Linked DNA regions of Pigmentiphaga aceris. The protein of the gene in region 1 interacts with the protein of each later gene in a pairwise test. Links are inferred from orthologs where the notes say so. Each region holds a gene or a part of one and is shown in the gene's direction. Other genes may lie near its edges.

Region 1 (11,321 bases):
TCCGCAGAAATCGACATGATGTTCACCTCCGGTCCCAACAAGGGCCGCTGGCTGGAAATCTCGGGCTCGGGACAAGTGCATCCCAGCGTCGTGCGTAACTTCGGCCTGGACCCGGAACGTTACATCGGCTTTGCGTTCGGCTCCGGCCTGGAACGCCTGACCATGCTGCGTTATGGCGTCAATGACCTGCGCCAGTTCTTCGAGGGCGATCTTCGTTTCTTGAAGCAGTTCAACTGACGTCGGTTCGCCGACCCCTTGTCACGATGCGCCTGCGGATTGCTCGCGGCGCTACCTGAATCCGACGCTGGACCCCTGAACATGCAAATCCCTGAATCCTGGCTGCGGTCGTTCTCCGACCCGGCGCTTAGCACCGACGAACTGGCACACCGCCTGACCATGGCCGGCCTGGAAGTCGAAGATGCTGCCCCTGTCGCCCCGCCGTTCTCGGGTGTTGTGGTCGCGCACGTGCGCGAACTCGCCCCGCACCCGAACGCAGACAAGCTGCGCGTCTGCCAGATCGATGATGGCTCCGGCCAACTGCTGCAGATCGTCTGCGGCGCACCGAATGTCGAAGTCGGCATGAACGTGCCGCTGGCTCGTGTCGGTGCCGAACTGCCTGGCGGCATCAAGATCGGTGTCGCGAAAATGCGCGGCGTCGAATCCGCCGGCATGCTGTGCTCGGCACGTGAGCTTGGCCTGTCGCAAGACCACGCCGGCCTGATGGTGCTGCCGGCTGACGCCACACCTGGCCAATCGGTGCGTGACACGCTGTCGCTGGACGACACCGTATTCACCTTGAAGCTCACCCCGAACAAGGCTGACTGCCTGTCCATTCTGGGTGTTGCCCGTGAAGTGTCGGCATTGACCGACGCGGAACTCAAGGTCCCGGCCTTCACGCCGGTGGCTGCCACCATTGAAGACCGCCTGCCGGTATCGGTGCAGTCGCCCGACCTGTGTGGCCGTTTCAGCGGCCGCGTTGTGCGTGGCGTCAACGCCCACGCCAAGACCCCGGACTGGATGGTGCAGCGTCTGGAGCGGGCAGGGCAGCGCTCGATTTCGGCCCTGGTCGATATCTCCAACTACGTCATGCTGGAACTGGGTCGTCCCAGCCACGTGTTCGACCTGGACAAGGTCAGCGGCGGCCTGCAAGTACGTTGGGCCAAGGAAGGTGAAAGCCTGTTGCTGCTGAACGGCCAGACCGTGCAGTTGGACGGACAGGTTGGCATCATTGCCGACGACCGTGGTGTGGAATCGCTGGCGGGCATCATGGGCGGCGACCACACCGCCGTCACGCTGGACACCACCAACGTTTTCCTGGAAGCCGCTTTCTGGTGGCCGAATTCGATCGCTGGTCGCGCACGTCGCTTCAACTTCGGCAGCGACGCCAGCTACCGTTTCGAGCGTGGTGTGGACTTCGCCACCACGGTCGAACACCTGGAATACCTGACCCGCCTGATCATCGAGATCTGCGGCGGCAATGCCGGTCCGGTCGATGACCAGACGCTGAGCCTGCCCGCGCGTGATCCGGTGCAATTGCGCGTGGCGCGCTGCCATCGCGTGCTGGGCGTGCCTGTCGACCAGGCCGAGATCGCCCAGATCTTCTCGCGCCTGGGCCTGGCCTTCACCTTCGATCAAGATGCAGCGGTCTTCACGGTCACGCCGCCTTCCTATCGTTTCGACATCGAAATCGAAGAAGACCTGATCGAAGAAGTGGCCCGCGTCTACGGCTTCGAGCGTATTCCCGATCTGCCGCCGGTTGCCCCGGCCGCCATGATCGCGCAGCCGGAAGCCCAGCGCAGCGCCCACGCGCTTCGCCACGCCACCGCTGCGCTCGATTACCAGGAAGTGATCAACTTCAGCTTCGTGGAAGCCGACTGGGAAAAGAACTACGCCGGCAATGCCGACCCGATCACGTTGCTCAACCCCATCGCCAGCCAATTGTCGGTGATGCGCAGCAGCCTGATCGGCGGCCTGGTGGCCAACGTGCAGTACAACGTCAACCGCAAGCAGCCGCGCGTTCGGGTGTTCGAGCTGGGTCGCATCTTCCGCCGTGATGCACAGGTCGCTGATGGTCCGCTGTCAGTGGCGGGTGTGGATCAGCCAGTGAAGCTGGCCGGTATTGCTTACGGCCCTGTGGTTGAAGAGCAGTGGGGGCAGGCCGCTCGTCAGGTCGATTTCTTCGACGTGAAAGCCGACGTGGAAGCATTGTTCGGCAGCCGCACGCCGCGCTTCACGGCGGCACAGCATCCCGCCCTGCATCCCGGCCGTTCTGCCGCAGTCGAAATCGACGGCAAGGCAATCGGCTGGATCGGTGAACTGCACCCGCGCTGGGTGCAGCAAGCCGAACTGCCGCATGCGCCAGTGGTCTTCGAGCTGGATGTTGCCCTGCTGGGTGAATATGGTCTGCCGACCTTGCACGAAGTCTCGCGTCAGCCGGTTGTCATCCGCGATCTGGCCCTGTGGGTGGACGAATCGGTCAGCGCGCAATCGTTGCTCGATACGGTGGCCAAAACCATCGCTGCCGATACTGAGTTGGCGGTCGTCCGGGATGCACGCATTTTCGATGTTTGGCGAGATAAGTCCTTGTCAGCAAAGGAAAAAAGCCTTGCCTTCCGCTTCTGGGTGCAGGATACTTCGGTGACTCTCGACGATGCCCGAGTCGACGCTTGCATCACCAAATTGCGTGATGCATTGATCTCCGGGCATGGTGCCCGGCAACGGGCCTGACGCGGGGTTCGCGCCTCACCGGCGCGCGGCGCCTCCCTGCTGTCGCGGGCCGGGTCCAGTATCCGGCCCTTCCGAGGTTGAACGTTTTAGGTCTATGCACTCCCTCCACTCCGACGCTGACTCCCTCTTGCTTTCCGGCCACGATGAGCTGCCTGCGCCCGCAGCTCCTCGCGACGACGATGATGCCCACACCTTGACCAAGGCTGAACTGGCTGACCTGCTCTTCGAGCGGGTTGGCCTGAACAAGCGCGAGGCCAAGGACATGGTGGAGACTTTCTTCGAAGAGATTCGCGACGCGCTTGAGCGCGGCGATATGGTCAAACTGTCTGGCTTCGGAAATTTTCAGGTCCGCGACAAGCCCCAGCGGCCTGGCCGCAACCCGAAAACCGGGGAAGAGATTCCCATCACGGCACGTCGTGTCGTGACTTTCCACGCCAGCCAGAAACTCAAGAGCATGGTCGAGCAGGTCGCCCTGCGCGATCATCAGCGTCAGTCTTGAAAGGCTGAATTGTCATGGCGCGTACTGAATCCTCCGTTATCCTGCCGCCGATCCCGGCCAAGCGTTACTTCACGATCGGCGAAGTCAGCGAGCTGTGCGGTGTAAAGCCCCATGTGCTTCGCTACTGGGAACAGGAGTTCAACCAGCTCAAGCCTATCAAGCGACGCGGCAACCGGCGCTATTACCAGCACCACGAGGTTCTGCTGATCCGCCGGATTCGCGAGTTGCTTTATGAGCAAGGCTTCACCATCAGCGGCGCACGCAACCGCCTGGACGATGGCCGCGCCAATCGCCACGGCGATACCGTGCCCGACGATGCCTTGCCACCAATCAACGACGACGTCGTGTTCAAGCGCGAAGAAGTCGAAGCGCTGCGCACTGGCCTCACCGGATTGGCGAATTACATCGTCACCGCACTGAAAGTCTGAAACCTGCTATAATTTTTTTCTGTTCGGGGCGTAGCGCAGCCTGGTAGCGCACTTGCATGGGGTGCAAGGGGTCGTGAGTTCGAATCCCACCGTCCCGACCAAAGAATAGCAAGACCAAAAACGGGTTACGCCGCAAGGCGTAACCCGTTTTTCATTGCTGGTGAAAATTACGTTGAAAACGCAAATTACGATAAAAATGCGTCTTCTGTCGCAGCGGATTTATTCAGAACTGTTATACTAGCGCCTGCAGTTTTCAGTCGGGGCGTAGCGCAGCCTGGTAGCGCACTTGCATGGGGTGCAAGGGGTCGTGAGTTCGAATCCCACCGTTCCGACCAGTATTGAAAAAAGCCGTTGGTGAATTAATTCACCAACGGCTTTTTGTATTGGTTTTTGAAGTTCATTCTGCGATTGGCAAACTGAATCGCAACCAAGCTGCACGTATGCCGCACGTCGGCATGCATGTTGCTATTCTCTGTCGCTGGGATTCCCCCGCAAGACTGGAGATACGTATGGCTGACGGCACGACCACATCCACGAACACCCCAGGCACCAAGGCCAAGACCAAGGCGAAAGCTGCCACTGCCGAACGTACCAAAATCGACCTGAGCGATGCAGACGACTTGCGTTTCTGGACAGACAAATTTGGTGTGACTGCCGTTCGGATAAAGGACGCGGTGTCGTCGGTCGGTACCTCGGCGATCAAGGTCGAGCAATACCTGAAGAAATAATGATTTTCTGCTGCCCGCGTAATGCAGGGGCAGACGACATGCATGAAAAAGGGCCCGCATCTGCGGGCCCTTTGGCTTTCTAGCGAACCAGCTTGATTTCGAAATAGGCCTCGGGCGCTTCGCCCAGGCCATTGAAGCCTTCTGTCTGTGCCTTCATGGCTGCCTTCTGCCAGCGCAGCGCCTGCGTCCGGTCATCAGCCGACAATTCATCTTCCGACGAGTCTTCGGCATTGGTCCAGGCGCGGTAAGCTATGCCAACTTCGTCGGCACCTCCCAGTGCTTTTTCCAATGTCTTGCCATAACGGCGTTCCGCCTGCTGGCGAACATCGGCGGGAATCTCGGGGAAGTCTTGCAGGGCGACGGTGTACTGCATATCGGGCTCCATGGTCATGATGACCAAAGTTTGAGTGCTGTATATTTATACAGTACCAATGCCGAGTTTTGCAATGGGTGGTGCCCTGCGCATAGTCAATATGTGGGTTTGAACAACTTCGCACGTTCGTCTGCGCGTCCGGCAATCATGCCGGCCAGCAGATGTGCACTGCCGGTCGCCAAGGTGAACCCGAGTGCGCCATGACCGATATTCATCCACAGGTTGCGCACGCGGGTAGGTCCGATCAGTGGCACGCCTTCGGGTGTCGCGGGTCGCAGGCCAGCCCAGGTGGTCGGTGCGCCAGATGCCGACAGACGCGGGAACAGTGCCTCGGTCTGGCGGGCAAGCGTGGCAATGCGTTCAGGACGAATGATGGTGTTGTCGTCACCCATGTCCACAATGCCAGCCACCCGCAGGCGGTCGCCAATGCGGGCGTAGACCACCTTGTTCTGCAGGTCTGTCACGCTGACTGTCGGGGCGTTGCTGACCGGCACCAGCGGGTAGGTCAGGCTGTAGCCTTTCAGCCCGTACAACAAGGGTCGAATACCCAGCGGGCGGGTCAGGCGGGGCGCATCGACGCCTGTCGCGAGTACAAAGGCATCGGCTTCAAGCAAGTCGCCATCGACTTCTACTGCGCTGATCTGGTCACCACGGGTAATCAGTCGCGTCACGTTCGCGCCAAAGCGGAACACCACACCTTGGGTGCGCAAGCGTGCGACCAAAGACTCGCACAACTGACGGCAATCACCGCTGTCTTCGCTGCGGGTGAAGATGCCACCGGCGATCTCGCCACGAACGTCTGCAAGTGCGGGTTCGATGGCCACGCACTGGTCGGCGTTCAGCACTTCCTGGTGGCAGCCCAGCGTGGCTTGGTAGTCAGTCTGTGCGCGCGCATCGTCAAACGACTTGGCCTCACGGTGCATCACCAGTTTGCCGCTGCGCGCAAACTCGAAGGGCACGCCTTCCTGCTCTGCCAGCTCGTGATACAGGTCACGGCTCAAGAACGACAAGGCCAGCAATTTTTCAGCCGTCTGGCGGCTTTTTGCCGCATTGCACGCAAGCACAAAAGCCGCGCTCCAGCGCCACTGATTCGGGTCCAGGCGAGGGCGGAAGCGCAGCGGGGAATTGCGATCCAGCAGCCAGCCCGGCACCTTGCTCAGGACACCCGGCCCGGCAAGCGGGGCCACAAAGCTGTAGCTCAGTTGGCCACCGTTGGCAAAGCTGGTTTCTGCTCCTGCCGCGTCGGCCCGATCGACAACCGTGACCTGGTGTCCGTCGCGCGCCAGATAGTAGGCGGTGGTCATGCCAATGATGCCAGCACCGACGACAAGGATTTTCATGCTGCGATTCCGTGGGTGGGCGCGTGACGTGCGCCCCGACCATCAAGATAGGCGGCCGTTCGCCTAAGCGCCAATACCTGTTCGTGCAAGAATATAGCTTCAGGCTATACCCCCTTCGGACGGTTCCATGCGGCTGCGCCAGATAGAAGTCTTTCGTGCCGTGATGCTGATGAAAACCGTCAGCGAAGCGGCGCGTTACCTGCATGTCTCACAGCCGGTCGTCACCCGTGTGCTGCAGCATGCCGAACAGGAACTTGGCTTTGCCTTGTTTGAACGCGGCCGTGGTCGCATGATGCCCACGCCCGAAGCGCTGGTGTTGTTCGAGGAAGCCAATCGTGTCTACGGTGGCATTGAACGCCTTCGAAAAGTGGCTGGTCACTTGCGTCATCATGGCGCGGGTGTGCTTCGCGTGGCGGCCACGCCCAGCCTGGCGCAAAGCGTGTTGACCGGCGCGGTGCAACGCTTCGGACAGCGTCATCCCGACGCCGGCTGCCGCATTCTCAGCCACCACTCGCACGACATTCTGCAAGGCCTGCTGGCCCACGATTTCGATCTGGGATTCGCAATAAACCCGCCCGAACACGAGGCCATCCGTGCGGAAGTCGTGGGACACGGCCGCATGGTGCTGGCCGTGCCGGCCGGCATTGCGCCACCCGCTGGCAGGCCGCTGCATCTGGACGATTTCCTGGGCTTGCCCTTCATCGCGCTGGACGACGAAAGCCCCTTGGGCATGCTGGTGCAACAGCGGCTGCGCGATGCCGGGGTAGACGCCGTATCGCGCCTGGAAGTGCAGACCTATTCCCTGGCTCGTGCACTGGTGGAAAGCGGGGCAGGGGTGGCAATCGTCGATCAGAACACGGCGGTCAGCGGGGCCTTCGATGCCTTGACGCTATATGCCATTGAACCACCGCTACGCTTCGATGTGGTGATGCTGCGCGCCGCCCACCGCCCCAGTTCGGTCCTGTCGGACAGCCTGGGCGAATGCCTGCGTGATGCCCAGGCCAAGTTGGATGCCCGCTTGCCACAGGTGATCGATTCGACACCGGTTGCCTGGGAAGCGGCCCCACGCGCCGCATCCGGTCTGACGCAAGACGAATAGTCGGGTTCGGAAAAAAGACGTCAGGCCGCCACGCGTGTCAGCACGTCTGCCAGGTCATCGATCAGCCTGACACGGTCGCTTGGCCAATGCGTGCCAGGCGTATCGATGCGATAAGCCAGCACGTGCACGCCTGCGGCGATGCCTGCTTCCACGCCGGCAACACTGTCCTCGACCAGCAGGCAGCGTTCGGGCGGCAGATCGAACAAGGCGCAGGCTGCCAGCACCAGGGCCGGGTCAGGTTTCCAGGCACCGACTTCATAGGCGCTGACAATCCGGTCTTGGAAATGCGACAGCATGCCGGTGATTTCCAGGCAGGCTTCGATCTTGGCGCGTGGGGCGTTGGAGGCCACACACATCGGCAAGTGCAATGCTTCCACCAGAGCAACCGCACCAGCAATGGGTTGCAAGTGTTGGCGGAAGGTATGCAAGGTACGCGTGCGGAAATCTTCGATGAAGTCATCGGCCACCGCATGGGGGTATGCAGCGCGCAGTTCGTCCACGATCCGCGCAAACTGGCGGCCCCGGTTGCGGGCAAGCATGTCTTCGTAATCGAGCACCACACCATGCTCGGCAAGCATGTCCAGGGCTACCTTGGCAGACAAGGTTTCACTGTCGACCAAGGTGCCGTCGCAGTCGAAAATCACCGCGTCAATGCGGTCAGGGGCAGTATTTGAACTCATGGCATAGGTCCTGGTTCACAGACCGAGGACTATGCCATAGGCGCATGACAGCTTCAGTTTGTCCGCGACAGGTCCGTTGGCTGAGCCTGCGCCGTGCGCGGCAGCCGCACGGTAATGCTGGCTCCACCGGCTGCCGATCGGCCCACCTGCACATCACCGCCTTGTTGGGTGCTGAGCATTTTTACGATGGTCAACCCAAGCCCTGAACCACCGGTACCACGCGATCGTGAAGAATCAGATCGATGGAAGCGCTCGAACAGATGCGCCATCACATCGGGCGGCAAGCCCGGGCCGTTGTCGCTGACGGTCAGTGTGGACCAGTTGCTGTCGGCACGCAGTGCAACTTCCAGGCGGGTAGCACCGGTTGCGTAACGCAGTGCGTTTTCGATCAGGTTGACCAGAATCTGCCGCAGCCGGTCGGCATCTGCCCACGCCACCACATTGTTTGACGAGGTAATCAACACCGCTTCCAGCGCAGACTCGTCAAAACGGTTCTGGTAGTCGGCCAGTACACGGCGGGTGAACTGGGTCAGGTTCAGATTTTCAGGGTGCAGCGACAGGCGTCCGGCATCTGCCAGCGACAAGGTGTGCACGTCATCGACCAGGCGTCCCAGGTGTTCCACCTGTTGCAGCAGCCGGGCAAATTCTTCCGGCGTGGCGGGAATCACATCATCGCAAAGCGCATGCAGCCGCGCGCGCAGTACCGTCAGTGGCGTACGCAATTCGTGAGACATGGCTGCGGCGGTGCTTCGTCGCTCACGTTCCAGCCCTTGCAGCGAATCGGTCATCTGGTTGAAGTCGGATACCAGCTCTGCCAGCTCGCCGCGCGACTGCCCGATGTGGGCGCGAACCGCAAAGTTTCCGCGCGCCACTTCGCGTGCCGCCTGCGCAATCGACCCCAAAGGTTTGGTGACGATGCGCGACAGCCAGAAGCCTGCGCCCAGCCCGAAGGGAATGCAGATCACCAGGCCCATGACCAGTGACCACTTTTCGCCGAACCACAGGTCTTCGCGCCAGTAGTGGCCGTAGATTTCGTAGGCGCGCGGGCTGTCTTCCTGGTCGCTGGCCTTCAACTGGTCGAGTTCCGCGCGCACGTCGCTGGGCAGGCTGTCGTAGAACTCGCGGTATTGCGAATCGGTGAAGAAAAAGACACTGGATGCCAGGATGGCGATGGTGGCGACCACCACAATTGCCATCTGGACGCCAAAGCGTACCCAGATCCGGTCTAGAACGCGGGCCATGTCAGGACTCGGGCCATAAACGGTATCCGATGCCCCGCACGGTCTCGATCAGGTCACCACAGCCGGCCAGCTGCAACTTGCGGCGCAATTTGCTCAGGTGCGAATCCACCACTCGATCCAGCGCATCGCTTTCGGGCATGCAGGCGGTGATCAATTCCGCACGTGAAAAGCAGCGCCGTGGCTGCCGTGCCAAATGGGCCAGCAACCGATATTCGGTCAACGTCAGGGCCAGGGGCTGGGCCACGCCCGCTTCGTCATAAGCCGATGCCGCGTGCGCGGTCTCGTCGATTTCGATGCGGCCGACGCGAATGGTCGCAATTGCCGTATCTACCGGAGAACTGCGCCGCAATACCGCGCGCACCCGTGCCACGACTTCGGCCGGGTTGAAGGGCTTGGCGATGTAATCGTCCGCGCCCATACGCAGACCCAGCAGCTTGTCCACGTCGTCGGTCATGGCCGTGACCATGATGACAGGGGTCAGGCTTTCGGCGCGGATGTCGCGCAGCACGTCCACCCCATCGGCACCGGGCAGACGAATGTCGAGCAAAACCAGGTCTGGGCGCAACTGACGGAACAGTTGCAGGGCGGCGGGGCCGCTGGCGGCGTGATGAGTTCGCAGGCCGTCTCGTTTCAGATAAGCCAGCAGGATGTCCGCGATACCGGGTTCGTCTTCCACGACCAGCACCAGCGGCACGGGGCGGTGCGCATCGTTATGCATGAGTGTCCTTTCTGGCGCAGTACGCATGAATGCCTTGGCTGCATGTACCAGCGTTTGTCTTCTGCGCCTATCTGCGCATTATGCCGATTTTGTCCGGGTTTCAAGCTTGCCCTGGGCAAAGCCATGAGGAGTCGTGGCGCGCTTGCCGCGTTGTTGCACGGCGGCTGCGTGTCTACACGCAGTCTCCACAAAACGTGCACCGCTGCACAAGCTTCGATCGTGAAAATCGCTGCAATGCTGGGTCGATGCTGCGTACGCTGCGGGTGCCTCCGATGATTTCCGGCGCTGTGTCCGGTTTCCCCGGGTGAGTTTGCCTCAGACCGTTTTCTTTCAGATCGCTTGATCGGCCCAATTCTTTCAGCCCAGTTCTTTCAGCCCGATTTCTCCCGCCCCTTCAAGAGCCATCGCCTTGTCTGCCGCCCGTCTCTTGCTCGCTTCGATCGCCGCCGTCGGCCTGTCGGCGCTGGGGGCGTGCGCCAGTGTAGAGCCGGTGGTGCTGCCCAACACCGTGCCCGCTGTCTACCAGCAAGGCGGGGCAGCCAGCCTGAGCGCCGAGCCTGCGCCCGATTTGCGCAGCTGGTGGCAGAGCTTCCACGACCCGGTGCTCGATGGCCTGGTGTCCCAGGCCCTGGAACAGAATCTGGGCCTGGCCCAGGCACGCAGCCGCTTGCGCCAGGCGCGTCAACTGGCTACGCGTGCCAACGTGGGTTATCTGCCGGGCGTCAGCTTCAATACCCGCAATGCGCAGGACGCCTCTGCCATCGACACCTTCTTCCAGGCCAGCCTGGACGCCGTGTGGGAATTGGGCTTGTTCGGTGCGCGCGAAGCCACCCAGATGCAAGGCGAGGGTGCTATTGCAGGCGTCTTGGCCGATACGCAGGCGGCCCGTGTGTCGGTGGTGGCGGAAGTGGTGCGCAATTATCTCGATCTGCGTGCTGCGCAACAACGGCTGGACGGTATCGATCGGCTGCGCGCATTGGAAACCCGGGCGCTGAGCTTGGAAGACGTGCGTGTACGCACCGGCCAGGCTCCGGCCAGCGAGCGCGCGCAGGTGCAGTCACGTCTGGCGCAGCTGGATGCCGAATCTGCCGAGCCACGTGCGGCCATTCACGCAGCCGCACAAGGGCTTGCGGTCTTGCTAGGGCGAACCGCGCCCGATGCGCAGTGGTTCGACACTGCTTCCTTGCCGCAGCTGTCCACGCCGTCGCTTACGCAGGTGCCCGCCGATCTGCTGCGCACACGGCCTGAAATCCGCAAAGCCGAAGCCCATGTGCTGGAAACCGCCGGCGACCTGGGCTTGGCACGTTCGGCGCTGTATCCGCGTGTGGTGCTGGGCGCGTCCTACCTGTATTCCTACAACGTCACTCAGAACCGTCCGGCGCGATTCAACAATCTGCCGATCATCGGCCCGGTGATCGACGTACCTTTGTTCGATTGGGGACGCCGCCGCAGCAACGTGGACGCACAGCAAGCTGCGCTGGACGCTGC
Region 2 (11,205 bases), 2.5 Mb from region 1 along the record:
TCCAGCGATCCAGGCTGTTGATATCGCCCTGCGCAAACCCGCCGCCATGCACGTGCAGATAGGCAGGCAACGCAGCACTTGCGGTTGATGCGGGGTAATACAAACGCACCTTCACCGGATGCGCCAGGTGCGTCAGTTCATGCTCGACGATGCGGCCAACGTCAGGCACCGGTTCGTTCAGAAAACGCTGGAAAATTCGATTGGTTTCGCGCGACTCGGCCAGCGGCTGGGTCAGCACGTTCGATGCAGCAATACCTGCTGCCTTGACCTGTGCCTGCGCCTCTTTCACCTCGGGAGCGAGTGTAGGCACGGTGGTGTCTGCCTGTTGATTCATAGCGTGAGCCTTGGAAAGATGGAAAATGTGGATTCAGAACGTGCCGCGATAGTCGCCGCCGTCGATCAACAGATTCTGGCCGGTGATGAAGCCGGCGTGCGCAGAGCACAAGAACGCGCAGTAATTGCCCAGTTCGTCCGGGTCGCCGAAACGCTTGCTGGGGTTGCCGTCTGCGCGACGCTGCCAGATCGTGTCGAAGGATTCCTTGCCTTCCTCGGCAAGTTTTTCGACGTGATGAATCTGCGCGCCCGTGGCAAAGATGCCGGGCAGCAGATTGTTCACGGTCACATTGCGATGCGCATGCTGGCGGGCAATGCCGGCAACGAACCCCACCAGCCCGGAACGCGCGGCGTTCGACAACCCCAGTTCGGCGTGGGCCGCCTTCACGCTGCGCGACACGATGTTCACGATACGGCCGAAGCCGCGTTCGGCCATGCCATCGAAGGTGCCGCGAATCATCTCGATGGGGGCCAGCATCATCAGATCGATGCCGCTGATCCAGTCGTCCCGATTCCAGTTGCGGAAGTCGCCCGGCGGCTTGCCGCCAGCGTTGTTCACCAGGATGTCGGGGTTTGGGCAGGCACCCAGCACGGCGGCTCGGCCATCCGGGCTGGTGACGTCGGCGGCAACGATGTGCACAGTTGCCCCGGTATCGTTGCGGATGGCATTGGCGGTGTCTTGCAAAGTCTGCGCATCGCGCGCCACGATGGTGAGCTCAACCCCTGCGCGCGCCAAGGCATACGCACAACTTCTTCCCAAGCCCTTGCTCGCGCCAGTAACCAGGGCGCGACGCCCTGCGATATTCAAATCCATGTCGTTTCATGCCGGCAAACTACGGTCATGAAGCTTAGGCAAAACCGACAGACTTGCCAAGCGCGCTTAAGCCTGAATATCGGTTTTACGCGGTGTTTTTATTATTCTATGAGCATCAGGCCTGACCTCAGATTTTGGCATCACCACTTGGTGGCGCATATTGCTCAATCACCTGCTGCTCGGTAAGCATTGGCGTCTTATTAGCTAATGCGTAATACGCAGGTTTCTTGTCGATGTATATCTGCGTCGCAATTTCAAAATCGTCGGATTCGAATGCCCCGGCAGGAACGAAGTATTCCCCCGTTGCCAGCAGCTTGTAGTACAGATGGGTTCCGCATTGCTTGCAAAAGGCCCGCTCTGCCCACTCCGAAGAAGCGTAGACAGCGATCTGATCGGTTCCATTGAATGTAACGTTTGGCCCGCAATGCGCAGCAAGCAAAGGCCCACCGCCCCACCTGCGGCAAAAACCACAATGGCAGGCCCCGATTTCTTTTGCTTGAGCTGCGGAGAAGCTGACCGCACCGCATAAACAATGACCATTCATATACATATTCCTAGTAGAGATTAAGCAGAATCTTATCTCTGATTGGATGCCATACATACGGTACGAACCCTTGCGAGCCGACGCCTGCCGCGCCGGGCTGATCAAGGAATTGAAAACAGAGAATCGACACGATTATTTATTGCGACTTGCAGATACAACATCGCCACGCGCCCCTGGCGGGATCACCAGACGCGGGCTTCACGCGTCTTCGTCAATAGCAGAACCAAGTCGTCTGCCAAGCAGCAAGCACTCCATTGCTGCAATAAAGGAATGTCCGCCCAGGTAGAGCTTGCCGTCCGGGTAGGTATAGAAATAGTACGCACCGCCATCGGCAACCAGCACCATCATGTGATTGTGGTGAGCTTCGGCCACAGCAAACAGCGATGGCAAGGACTTATGCCAGTCAGCGACTTCCTCGTGTTGATCCGTGTGAGGCGCAGAGAAAAAGCACACGTCGCTGCTTGCCATCTCTTCCCCTCGCCCGCACTGCCCCACTTCCAGTCCGCCGAACTCACGGAAAATTGACTGGGCAATGTCAGCGGCGGTATGGCCTGCGCCCAGCACATTGCAAGACTCGCGGCTGAAGCCGGCGTTTTCGAACAAGGGGCGAATGCTTGAGGGGATGGGGGTCATTGGTTGGGTCTCGGGTTTGGGGCCAAATCAAACAGCCATCACAAAGAAAAACCGCAAGAAAAAAGCCGCTAACTCGTGAGAGCTAGCGGCTTTTCAAATTTGGTGCCCGAGGCCGGAATCGAACCGGCACGCCTTGCGGCGGGGGATTTTGAGTCCCCTGCGTCTACCAATTTCACCACCCGGGCAGGTTGCAGTCATTGACGGTTCGGAACCAAGTCCAGGCCATAGGTTTGTAAGCCACCTACTGCCACCACCAACTGCTGAGATGCGTTGTTGCGCACCCCGTGAAGCCACGCATTATAAGCATGAATTTGCCACTTCGTCACGCCGAACGCATTGAAGCGGTATCATTGCCGGCTTTTCTCAGGATTCTGCTGCCGTGCCTGGCCTTACCGTTGACGATTTCGACTATGTCCTGCCGCCGGAGCTGATCGCCCAAGCGCCCGCTGTGGAGCGTAGGGCCAGCCGCCTGCTGCACCTTGACCCCGCGAGCCTGCTGCATGATCGCCAGTTCGCCGATCTGCCGTCTCTGCTTCGCCCGAACGATTTGCTGGTGTTCAACGACACCCGCGTGATCAAGGCACGCCTGTTCGGGGAGAAATCCAGCGGCGGCAAGGTCGAGATCCTGGTGGAGCGCATTGTCGAGACGGACCGTGCCCTGGTACACATGCGCGCCAGCAAGTCGCCCAAGGCGGGGGCGCGTCTGCGTCTGTCGAATGCGTTCGACGCCACGGTGCTGGGCCGCGCCGGCGATGGCGGCGATCTGTTCGATTTGCGTTTTGCAGGCCCGGTGCTGGAATTGCTGGAAAAGCACGGCCAGACGCCCTTGCCTCCTTACATTACGCACACGCCCGACCAAGGCGACGATGCGCGTTATCAGACGGTGTATGCCCGTGAGCCGGGCGCGATTGCGGCCCCGACCGCAGGTTTGCATTTCGACGCGGATATGCTGGCCACGCTGAAGGCGCAGGGCGTGAACACGGCGTTTGTGACGCTGCACGTGGGCGCAGGCACCTTCCTGCCGGTTCGTGTGCAGAATCTGACTGAACACGTGATGCACAGCGAGCTGTATACGGTCACGCAGGAAACCGTCGATGCGATCAATGCTGCCCGTGCTGCTGGCGGTCGGGTGATCGCGGTTGGCACGACCAGCGTTCGTGCACTGGAATCGGCTGCGACCGCAACGGCGAAAACGCGCGCAAGCGTTGCTGCCCATCCCGCCTTGGACGGGACGAGCACCCTCCCCCGCCCGCCCGCCACGCTGGACGCGCAGTCTGGTGATACGCGTCTGTTCATCACTCCTGGCTTCACTTTCCACGTGATCGACGCGATGGTCACGAACTTCCACCTGCCCAAGTCGACGTTGATGATGTTGATCTCCGCCTTGGCTGGTACCGATGCAGTCAAGGCTGCCTACGCGCATGCGGTGGCCGAGCGCTACCGTTTCTTCAGCTATGGCGATGCCATGCTGATCGAGCGCCCTCTGATTGCGCCCCAAACTTCTGCAGGACAAGCATGAACGGTCTGACGAACGGTCTAACAAACGACAACGAGAACAAGGCCGGCAACGCGCCAACCAACGGTCTGAGTTTCGAACTGCTGGCCACTGACGGCCTGGCCCGCCGCGGGCGCATGACGCTCAATCACGGTGTGGTCGAGACCCCCATCTTCATGCCGGTCGGCACCTACGGCACGGTCAAGGCCATGGCCCCGAACGAGCTGGTCGAGATCGGCTCGCAGATCGTGCTGGGCAATACTTTCCACCTGTGGCTGCGTCCGGGCACGGAAATCATGGACGCCCACAAGGGCCTGCATGGGTTCATGCAATGGAACAAGCCGATCCTGACGGATTCGGGCGGTTTCCAGGTGTTCAGCCTGGAAGGCCTGCGCAAGATCACGGAAGAAGGCGTGAAGTTCGCCTCCCCCATCGACGGCACGCGTCTGTTCCTGACGCCGGAAGAATCGATGCGCATTCAGCGCAGCCTGAATTCCGACATCGCCATGGTGTTCGACGAGTGCACCCCATATATGGTGGGTGACCGTCCGGCCACGACCGAGGAAGCGGCGAAATCGATGCGCATGTCGATGCGCTGGGCGCAGCGTTCCAAGGACGAGTTCAATCGTCTGGAGAATCCCAATGCCTTGTTCGGTATCGTGCAGGGCGGCATGTACGAGCCGCTGCGCGACGAATCGCTGGCCGGGCTGACCGATATCGGTTTCCATGGCTATGCCATCGGCGGTCTGTCGGTGGGTGAGCCCAAGGAAGACATGCTGCGCATCCTGGACCATGTCGGTCCGAAGCTGCCGCAGAACGCCCCGCGCTACCTGATGGGCGTGGGTACGCCGGAAGACCTGGTCGAAGGCGTGACCAAGGGCATCGACATGTTCGACTGCGTGATGCCCACCCGCAATGCCCGCAACGGCTGGCTGTTCACCCGTTTTGGCGATGTGAAGATCCGAAATGCGCGATATCGCGCAGATATGGCACCGCTGGATGAAACTTGTGGCTGCTATACGTGTCGGAATTTCACTCGCAGTTACCTGCATCATCTGTTCCGCTCGAACGAGATCCTCGGCGCGCGGTTGAATACGATCCACAACCTGTATTTCTACCTGGATCTGATGCAGCAGATGCGAGACGCGATCGGTGGCGGTACCTTCGCTGCCTGGCGCGCTGCTTTCGCGGCAGATCGTGCGCGTGGTGTCTAGCGCTTACGGTCAGCTACAATCCCACGCTTAACTAGACGCAAGTCATTGATTACGGAGACAAAATGTCGATTTCTTCCACGCTCGGCGCGGTCGTTGCTCAAGCGGCGCCTGCCGCCGGCGGCGAAAGCGCGCTGATGGGCATGTTGCCCATCGCCCTGATGTTCGTTGTGCTGTATTTCCTGATGATTCGTCCGCAGATGAAGCGTCAGAAGGAACAGAAGGCCCTGATCGCCGCGCTCGCCAAGGGCGAAGAAGTCATTGCCGCTGGTGGTCTGGCTGGCCGCATTACCAAGGTTAGCGATGCATTCATCACGCTCGACATCGGCCGCGACGAGAACAAGCCGGTCGAAATCGTGGTGCAGAAGGCTGCTGTGGCTACCGTGTTGCCCAAGGGCACGCTGAAGACCCTGTAATCGACTGCGGTGGCAGCCTGACGAATCGTCATGGCTGCCCGTGCACGCTTAAAGAGGCGGGCCGGCTTGTCCGGCCCCTTCGTTCGAAGGGCCCGTGCAATGCCCGGGCCCTTCTCGTGTTTGTCGGCGCGCCGATCGTGGGCGTTTCCGAATCTGGATGACACATGAATCGCTATCCCCTTTGGAAGTACATCATGATCGCCGTGGCGGTCGTGATCAGCATCCTTTACACGCTGCCGAATTTCTTCGGTGAGTCGCCCGCGGTCCAGGTGTCCAGCGCCAAGACAACCGTCAAGGTCGATCCGGCAATGATGACGCGCGTCGGACAGATCCTCGACGCCGCGAAGCTGACCAACACCGGTTTGTATTTCGACCAGAATGGCCCGGTTGGCACGGTGCGTGCCCGCCTTCAGAACACCGACGCCCAGCTGCGTGCCAAGGACTTGCTTGAGCGCGAGCTGAACCCGAATCCGACTGACCCCAGCTACATCGTGGCGCTGAACCTGCTGTCGGCTTCGCCGTCCTGGTTGACCGCCATCCATGCGCTGCCGATGTACCTTGGTCTGGATCTGCGTGGTGGTGTGCACTTCCTGCTGCAAGTCGACATGAAGGGCGCGCTGACCAAGCGTTATGACTCCCTGACCAGCGACATTCGCACGCAACTGCGCGACAAGAACGTGCGCAACGCCGGCATCAACCGCGTTGGCGACACGATCGAAATCGTGTTCCGTGACGACGACTCGCGTGGTCGTGCCCGTGACGTGCTGCGTGACAACCTGCCCGACCTGCAAGTGGTCGAGCAAAATGCTGGCACCGACTTCAAGCTGATCGGCTCGCTGACCGCAGCGTCCGTGAAGGCCGCGCAAGACAGCGCACTGCGCCAGAACATCACCACCTTGCACAACCGGATCAACGAACTCGGCGTGGCCGAGCCGATCATCCAGCAGCAAGGTGCCGATCGTATCGTGGTGCAGTTGCCGGGCGTGCAGGACGTGGCCAAGGCCAAGGACATCCTGGGCCGTACCGCCACGCTGGAAGTGCGTCTGGTCGACGATTCACCTGAAGCCCAGGCCGCATTGGCGGGCGGCACCGTGCCGTTTGGCCTGGAGCGCTACAGCGAACGTGATGGCCGTCCGGTACTGGTGCGTCGTCAGATTGTGCTGACCGGTGAAAACCTGCAGGATGCCCAGGCCGGCTTCGACAGCCAGAGCCAGCAGCCCGCTGTTCACCTGACGCTCGACGCCAAGGGTTCGCGCATCTTCCGCGACGTGACCCGCGACAACGTCAACAAGCGCATGGCCATTCTGCTGTTCGAGAAGGGCAAGGGCGAAGTGGTGACGGCTCCTGTGATCCGTGGCGAAATCGCTGGTGGTCGCGTGCAGATTTCCGGCAGCATGACCTCGGCTGAAGCTAGCGACACCGCACTGCTGCTGCGCGCAGGTTCGCTTGCTGCGCCGATGGAGATCATCGAAGAACGCACCATTGGCCCGAGCCTGGGTGCCGACAACATCAAGAAGGGCTTTGACGCCACGATGTACGGCTTCATCGCCGTGTCGGTCTTCATCATCGTCTACTACATGCTGTTCGGTGTGTTCTCGGCCATTGCGCTGTCGGTCAACCTGTTGATGCTGCTGGCCGTGCTGTCGATGCTGCAAGCCACGCTGACGCTGCCGGGTATCGCGGCTATTGCCTTCACGCTGGGCATGGCCATCGACTCCAACGTGCTGATCAACGAACGTATCCGCGAGGAACTGCGCAACGGGGTAACGCCGCAGCAGGCCATCCACCTTGGCTTTGACCGCGCGTGGGGCACGATTCTGGACTCCAACATCACCACGCTGATCGCCGGTGTGGCGCTGCTTGCCTTCGGCTCCGGCCCGGTGCGCGGCTTCGCGGTGGTCCATTGCATCGGTATCGCTACCTCGATGTTCACGTCTGTGATGGTCTTCCGCGCCATGGCCAACCTCTGGTACGGCCGCAAGAAGAAGCTGACGAAGCTGTCGATCGGCACCGTCTGGAAACCCACTAAGGTCTGACATGGAATTTTTCCGCATTCGAAAGACCATACCGTTCATGCGGTATGCGCTGATCCTGAACCTGATCAGCCTGGTCACCTTCCTGGCCGCCGTCTTCTTCATCGCCACCAAGGGCTTCCACCTGTCCATCGAGTTCACCGGTGGCACGGTGATGGAAGTGGCCTACCCGCAGGCTCCCGAGCTGGACAAAGTCCGCACGGTGATCTCGGGCCAGGGCTACAGCGACTTCCAGGTGCAGAACTTCGGCACCTCGCGCGACGTGATGATTCGCCTGCCGATTCAGGCGGGCAAGGAATCCGCCACGCAAAGCCAGGAAGTGCTGGCTGCTCTGAAGGTCGCGGATCCAACGGTGGAACTGCGCCGCGTGGAATTCGTCGGCCCGCAGATCGGCAAGGAACTGGCACATGACGGCCTGATGGCGCTTGCCTTCGTGGTGATCGGCATCGTGATCTACCTGGCCTTCCGCTTCGAGTGGAAGTTCGCACTGGCCGGCGTGGTCGCCAACCTGCACGACGTGGTGATCATTCTGGGCTTCTTCGCGTTCTTCCAGTGGGAGTTCTCGTTGCCGGTGCTGGCGGCCATTCTGGCGGTGCTGGGCTACTCGGTGAACGAGTCGGTGGTGATCATGGATCGTATCCGTGAAAACTTCCGCAAGTACCGCAAGGCCAGCGTGAAGGAAGTGATCGACAGCGCTATTACCGCCACGATCTCGCGCACGATCATCACCCACGGCTCGACCCAGTTGATGATCCTGGCCATGCTGTTCTTCGGCGGTCCGACCCTGCACTACTTCTCAATGGCCATCACCATCGGCATCTGGTTCGGTATCTATTCGTCGGTGTTCGTGGCGGCATCCATCGCGATGTGGCTGGGCGTGACCCGCGAAGACATGATCAAGCCGGTGAAGAAGGAAGGCGAGAAAGGCGGCGAAGTGGTCGGCTGATGTCGGTCGCGGCAAGCGTGCGCCACGCGCCGTTTGCCGACTTGCCGTAGAAGACCCCACCAGGACAGCCCCCTCCAAAATCAGGGGGTGCTCCGCTGGATCGAACGGGCTGGTTCCGGGTTTGTATCGGAACCAGCCCGTTTTTCATTTCAGCTTGGGGAAGGCCCTGAACCGGCGATGATGCATTTCAAGAGTGGGACGCATTCTCATCACAAGGTAAGATTCCGGTTTCCTTGATTTGTCAGTCTGGACACAGCCCTGCCTGGGAAGGCCTGTTGTTTAAGACCGTGGCCGGACTGTGCTGACCCGCTATTACCGAGACTTGCTGAACTTCTGCCTGCGCAAGGCCAGAGACCGCGACACCGCGGCCGATCTGGCGCAGGAGAGCTTCGCACGTGTGCTCAAGATGCAGCAGGCTGGTCAGGCCATCCTCAGTCCAGCGGCCTTGTTGCGCCAAGTTGCCACCACCGCCAAAATCGATCTGGACCGCCGCACGGCTGTGCGACAAGCCGACAGCCTCGACGACCTTGACGACCTCAGCCATCCCGCCGGGCCGCGTCACCTGCAGCCAGAAGAAGCCTACGCATCTTCGCAGGCGGTACAGGCTTATCTCCAGGCCATCGACACCTTGCCGCCCCGCTGCCGGGAAGCTTTCAGCCTGTATGTGTTCGATGGTCTGTCCAAGCAGGAGATCGCCGACCGGATGGGCGTGTCGCTCAGCATGGTCAAGCAATATGTGACCCGTGCCAAAGCCGTGTGTGAAACATGCAGGCAAGCGCTGGCTGCCACGGAAAATGCCGACAAGCCGAAACCATGAGCCACTATCGCGTTTCTTCAGGTGTCCGTTCGACCGGACCTGTGCGCTTCCATTCCTGAGATGAGTCATCCCACGCCCCCAGTTGCGCGCCCCGACGCCTCATTCGATGAGGAGCGGGAGATGCGCGAGCACGACGCCTTCATGCGCACGCTCGATCCGGCGATCGCGGCGGCGGCCGAGTGGCATACCCGCCGGGAAGATGGGCTCGACGCCACTGATGAGGCGCAATTCCAGCAATGGCTGGCTGCCGACCCAGCCCATCTGAATGCCTACCGTCAGTTGGACCAGGGCTTCACCGTCTTGCGCAGCCTGGGGGACGAGCAAGCTGCGCAGCGCCGCGCGCAATCGTTGCCTGAGTCCGTCGCCTCGGCAGATGCCCCCACAGACATTCCTGCCACGACTCGGCCGCGCACCAATCGTCGACCTGCGCGGTCGCGCCTGGCCTGGCTCATGCCCAGCCCGGCTGCACTCGTGCTGGGATGCTTGCTGCTCCTGTCTGCGGGCATTGGCTGGCATTTGTGGCACGAGCCAAGCTTCACGCAGCACTACGCCACCCAGGCGGGGCAGCGCATCACCACCACCTTGCCGGACGGCAGCGAACTGGTGCTGGATGTGAAGACACGAGCCGAAGTCGCCCTGTACCGGGACCGACGCGAAGTCCGCCTGGACGAGGGCCAGATGATGTTCACGGTCTCACCAAACCCGGCCAAGCCCTTCCGCGTACTGGCCGGCCCCGCCAGCATCACCGTCGTCGGTACCCGTTTTTCGGTGCGTTACGACACCACCGGCAGCAAGGCGGGCACCGTGGAAGTTGCCGTCGAGGAAGGCCGGGTGGCAGTCGATGGCACCACCTCCCTCGCCACGCGCATCGGAACGATGCTGGGTGCCGGCCAGGCGGTTCAGGTCACCGCAAACGGGATCGTCGGCGAGGTGGCTGCCGTACCGGTCTCCAGCGTGGCGCCGTGGCGCAAGGGACAACTGCGCTTCTCCGATACCCCGCTGTCCCGCGCCATCGAAGAGATGGAGCGTTACGGCCCCACCGGCCTGGTGGTCACGGACCCGAAGGTGGCCGATCTGCGCCTGGGCGGCAGCTTCGAGATCGCCCGCCCCGATACCCTGGCCCAGGTACTTCCGCGCATCCTGCCGGTGAAACTCAGGCCTCGCGACGATGGCAAACGGGAAGTCGTTGGCACGCGTTGAAGACATCAAAAAAATTTAGCCGACCGAGGTGTCCGTTTCAGGGGGGTGTGCGTCTTTAACGGTAGTGGGAATTGTTTTCGTTCTCTTTGCCATCCAAGGAAGCCACCTTCATGCGTTACCCGCAGTCCACTCGTTTCCACCCAGCGCCGCTGGCGCTTGCCATTGCCCTGGCGCTGTCCGTGCCCGCATTGGCTCACGCGCAAGCCATCACGGACGCACGGCCCATTGCTCTTTCTATTGCCGCACAGCCGCTGGGCGATGCGCTGAACGAACTGGGTGCCGCCCTCGGCATGTCCTCCGTGGCGTTTTCGCATGTGCTCGTTGCCGGCAAGACGGCACCCGCCATCCAGGGATCGATGACTGCCCGGCAAGCGCTGGATCGACTGTTGGCGGGAACGGGCCTGGTTGGCACCATCAGCAACGGCGTGCTGACCGTGCAGCAGGCACCGCAGACTGGCCCGGCCACGCTTGCGCCGGTGACGGTCACCGCGCCAGTTGGTCACGACGATGCGACTGAGGGCACAGGTTCGTATGTCGCCCAGTCCTCGACCGTCGGCAGCAAGATGGGCCTGTCTCTGCGCGAGGTGCCGCAGTCCGTGTCGGTGGTCACCCGCCAGCAGATCGAGGATTTGGGCCTGACGACGCTGCCTGACGCCCTCAAGGCCATGCCGGGCGTGACCGGCTTCCAGGGTGCCATGCTGACCGACCGGGCGCTTGCACGCGGTTTCGAGGTCGGCATGACCAACATGCGGGTGGACGGCGG

What was found.
Region 2: the proteins of pheT (region 1) and secD interact in binary tests that used the Escherichia coli proteins (3 or more experiments, as listed by UniProt). The link is inferred for Pigmentiphaga aceris from one-to-one orthologs.

The regions. Positions count from the first base shown.
Region 1 is NZ_CP043046.1:2,123,063-2,134,383, forward strand. What follows is about bases 1-3,022. They hold pheT (phenylalanine--tRNA ligase subunit beta), read left to right. Parts: upstream 1-318; coding sequence 319-2,727; downstream 2,728-3,022. Other genes in these bases: pheS (phenylalanine--tRNA ligase subunit alpha), read left to right, coding at 1-237; FXN63_RS08945 (integration host factor subunit alpha), read left to right, coding at 2,876-3,022. In the rest of the region: more of FXN63_RS08945, read left to right, coding at 3,023-3,226; FXN63_RS08950 (MerR family transcriptional regulator), read left to right, coding at 3,241-3,654; FXN63_RS08965 (DUF3606 domain-containing protein), read left to right, coding at 3,993-4,382; FXN63_RS08970 (hypothetical protein), read right to left, coding at 4,462-4,755; FXN63_RS08975 (D-amino acid dehydrogenase), read right to left, coding at 4,851-6,095; FXN63_RS08980 (LysR substrate-binding domain-containing protein), read left to right, coding at 6,223-7,194; FXN63_RS08985 (HAD-IA family hydrolase), read right to left, coding at 7,215-7,874; FXN63_RS08990 (sensor histidine kinase), read right to left, coding at 7,928-9,115; FXN63_RS08995 (response regulator), read right to left, coding at 9,117-9,833; FXN63_RS09000 (efflux transporter outer membrane subunit), read left to right, coding at 10,243-11,321.
Region 2 is NZ_CP043046.1:4,631,377-4,642,581, forward strand. Bases 5,141-8,046 are described here. They hold secD (protein translocase subunit SecD), read left to right. Parts: upstream 5,141-5,610; coding sequence 5,611-7,482; downstream 7,483-8,046. Other genes in these bases: yajC (preprotein translocase subunit YajC), read left to right, coding at 5,141-5,446; secF (protein translocase subunit SecF), read left to right, coding at 7,484-8,046. Also shown: FXN63_RS20090 (alpha/beta hydrolase), read right to left, coding at 1-334; FXN63_RS20095 (SDR family oxidoreductase), read right to left, coding at 368-1,147; FXN63_RS20100 (GFA family protein), read right to left, coding at 1,275-1,691; FXN63_RS20105 (SUKH-3 domain-containing protein), read right to left, coding at 1,890-2,324; tRNA preQ1(34) S-adenosylmethionine ribosyltransferase-isomerase QueA, read left to right, coding at 2,671-3,843; tRNA guanosine(34) transglycosylase Tgt, read left to right, coding at 3,840-5,033; more of yajC, read left to right, coding at 5,096-5,140; more of secF, read left to right, coding at 8,047-8,425; FXN63_RS20140 (RNA polymerase sigma factor), read left to right, coding at 8,724-9,242; FXN63_RS20145 (FecR family protein), read left to right, coding at 9,363-10,442; FXN63_RS20150 (TonB-dependent siderophore receptor), read left to right, coding at 10,553-11,205. UniProt on the Escherichia coli protein: Part of the Sec protein translocase complex. Interacts with the SecYEG preprotein conducting channel. SecDF uses the proton motive force (PMF) to complete protein translocation after the ATP-dependent function of SecA.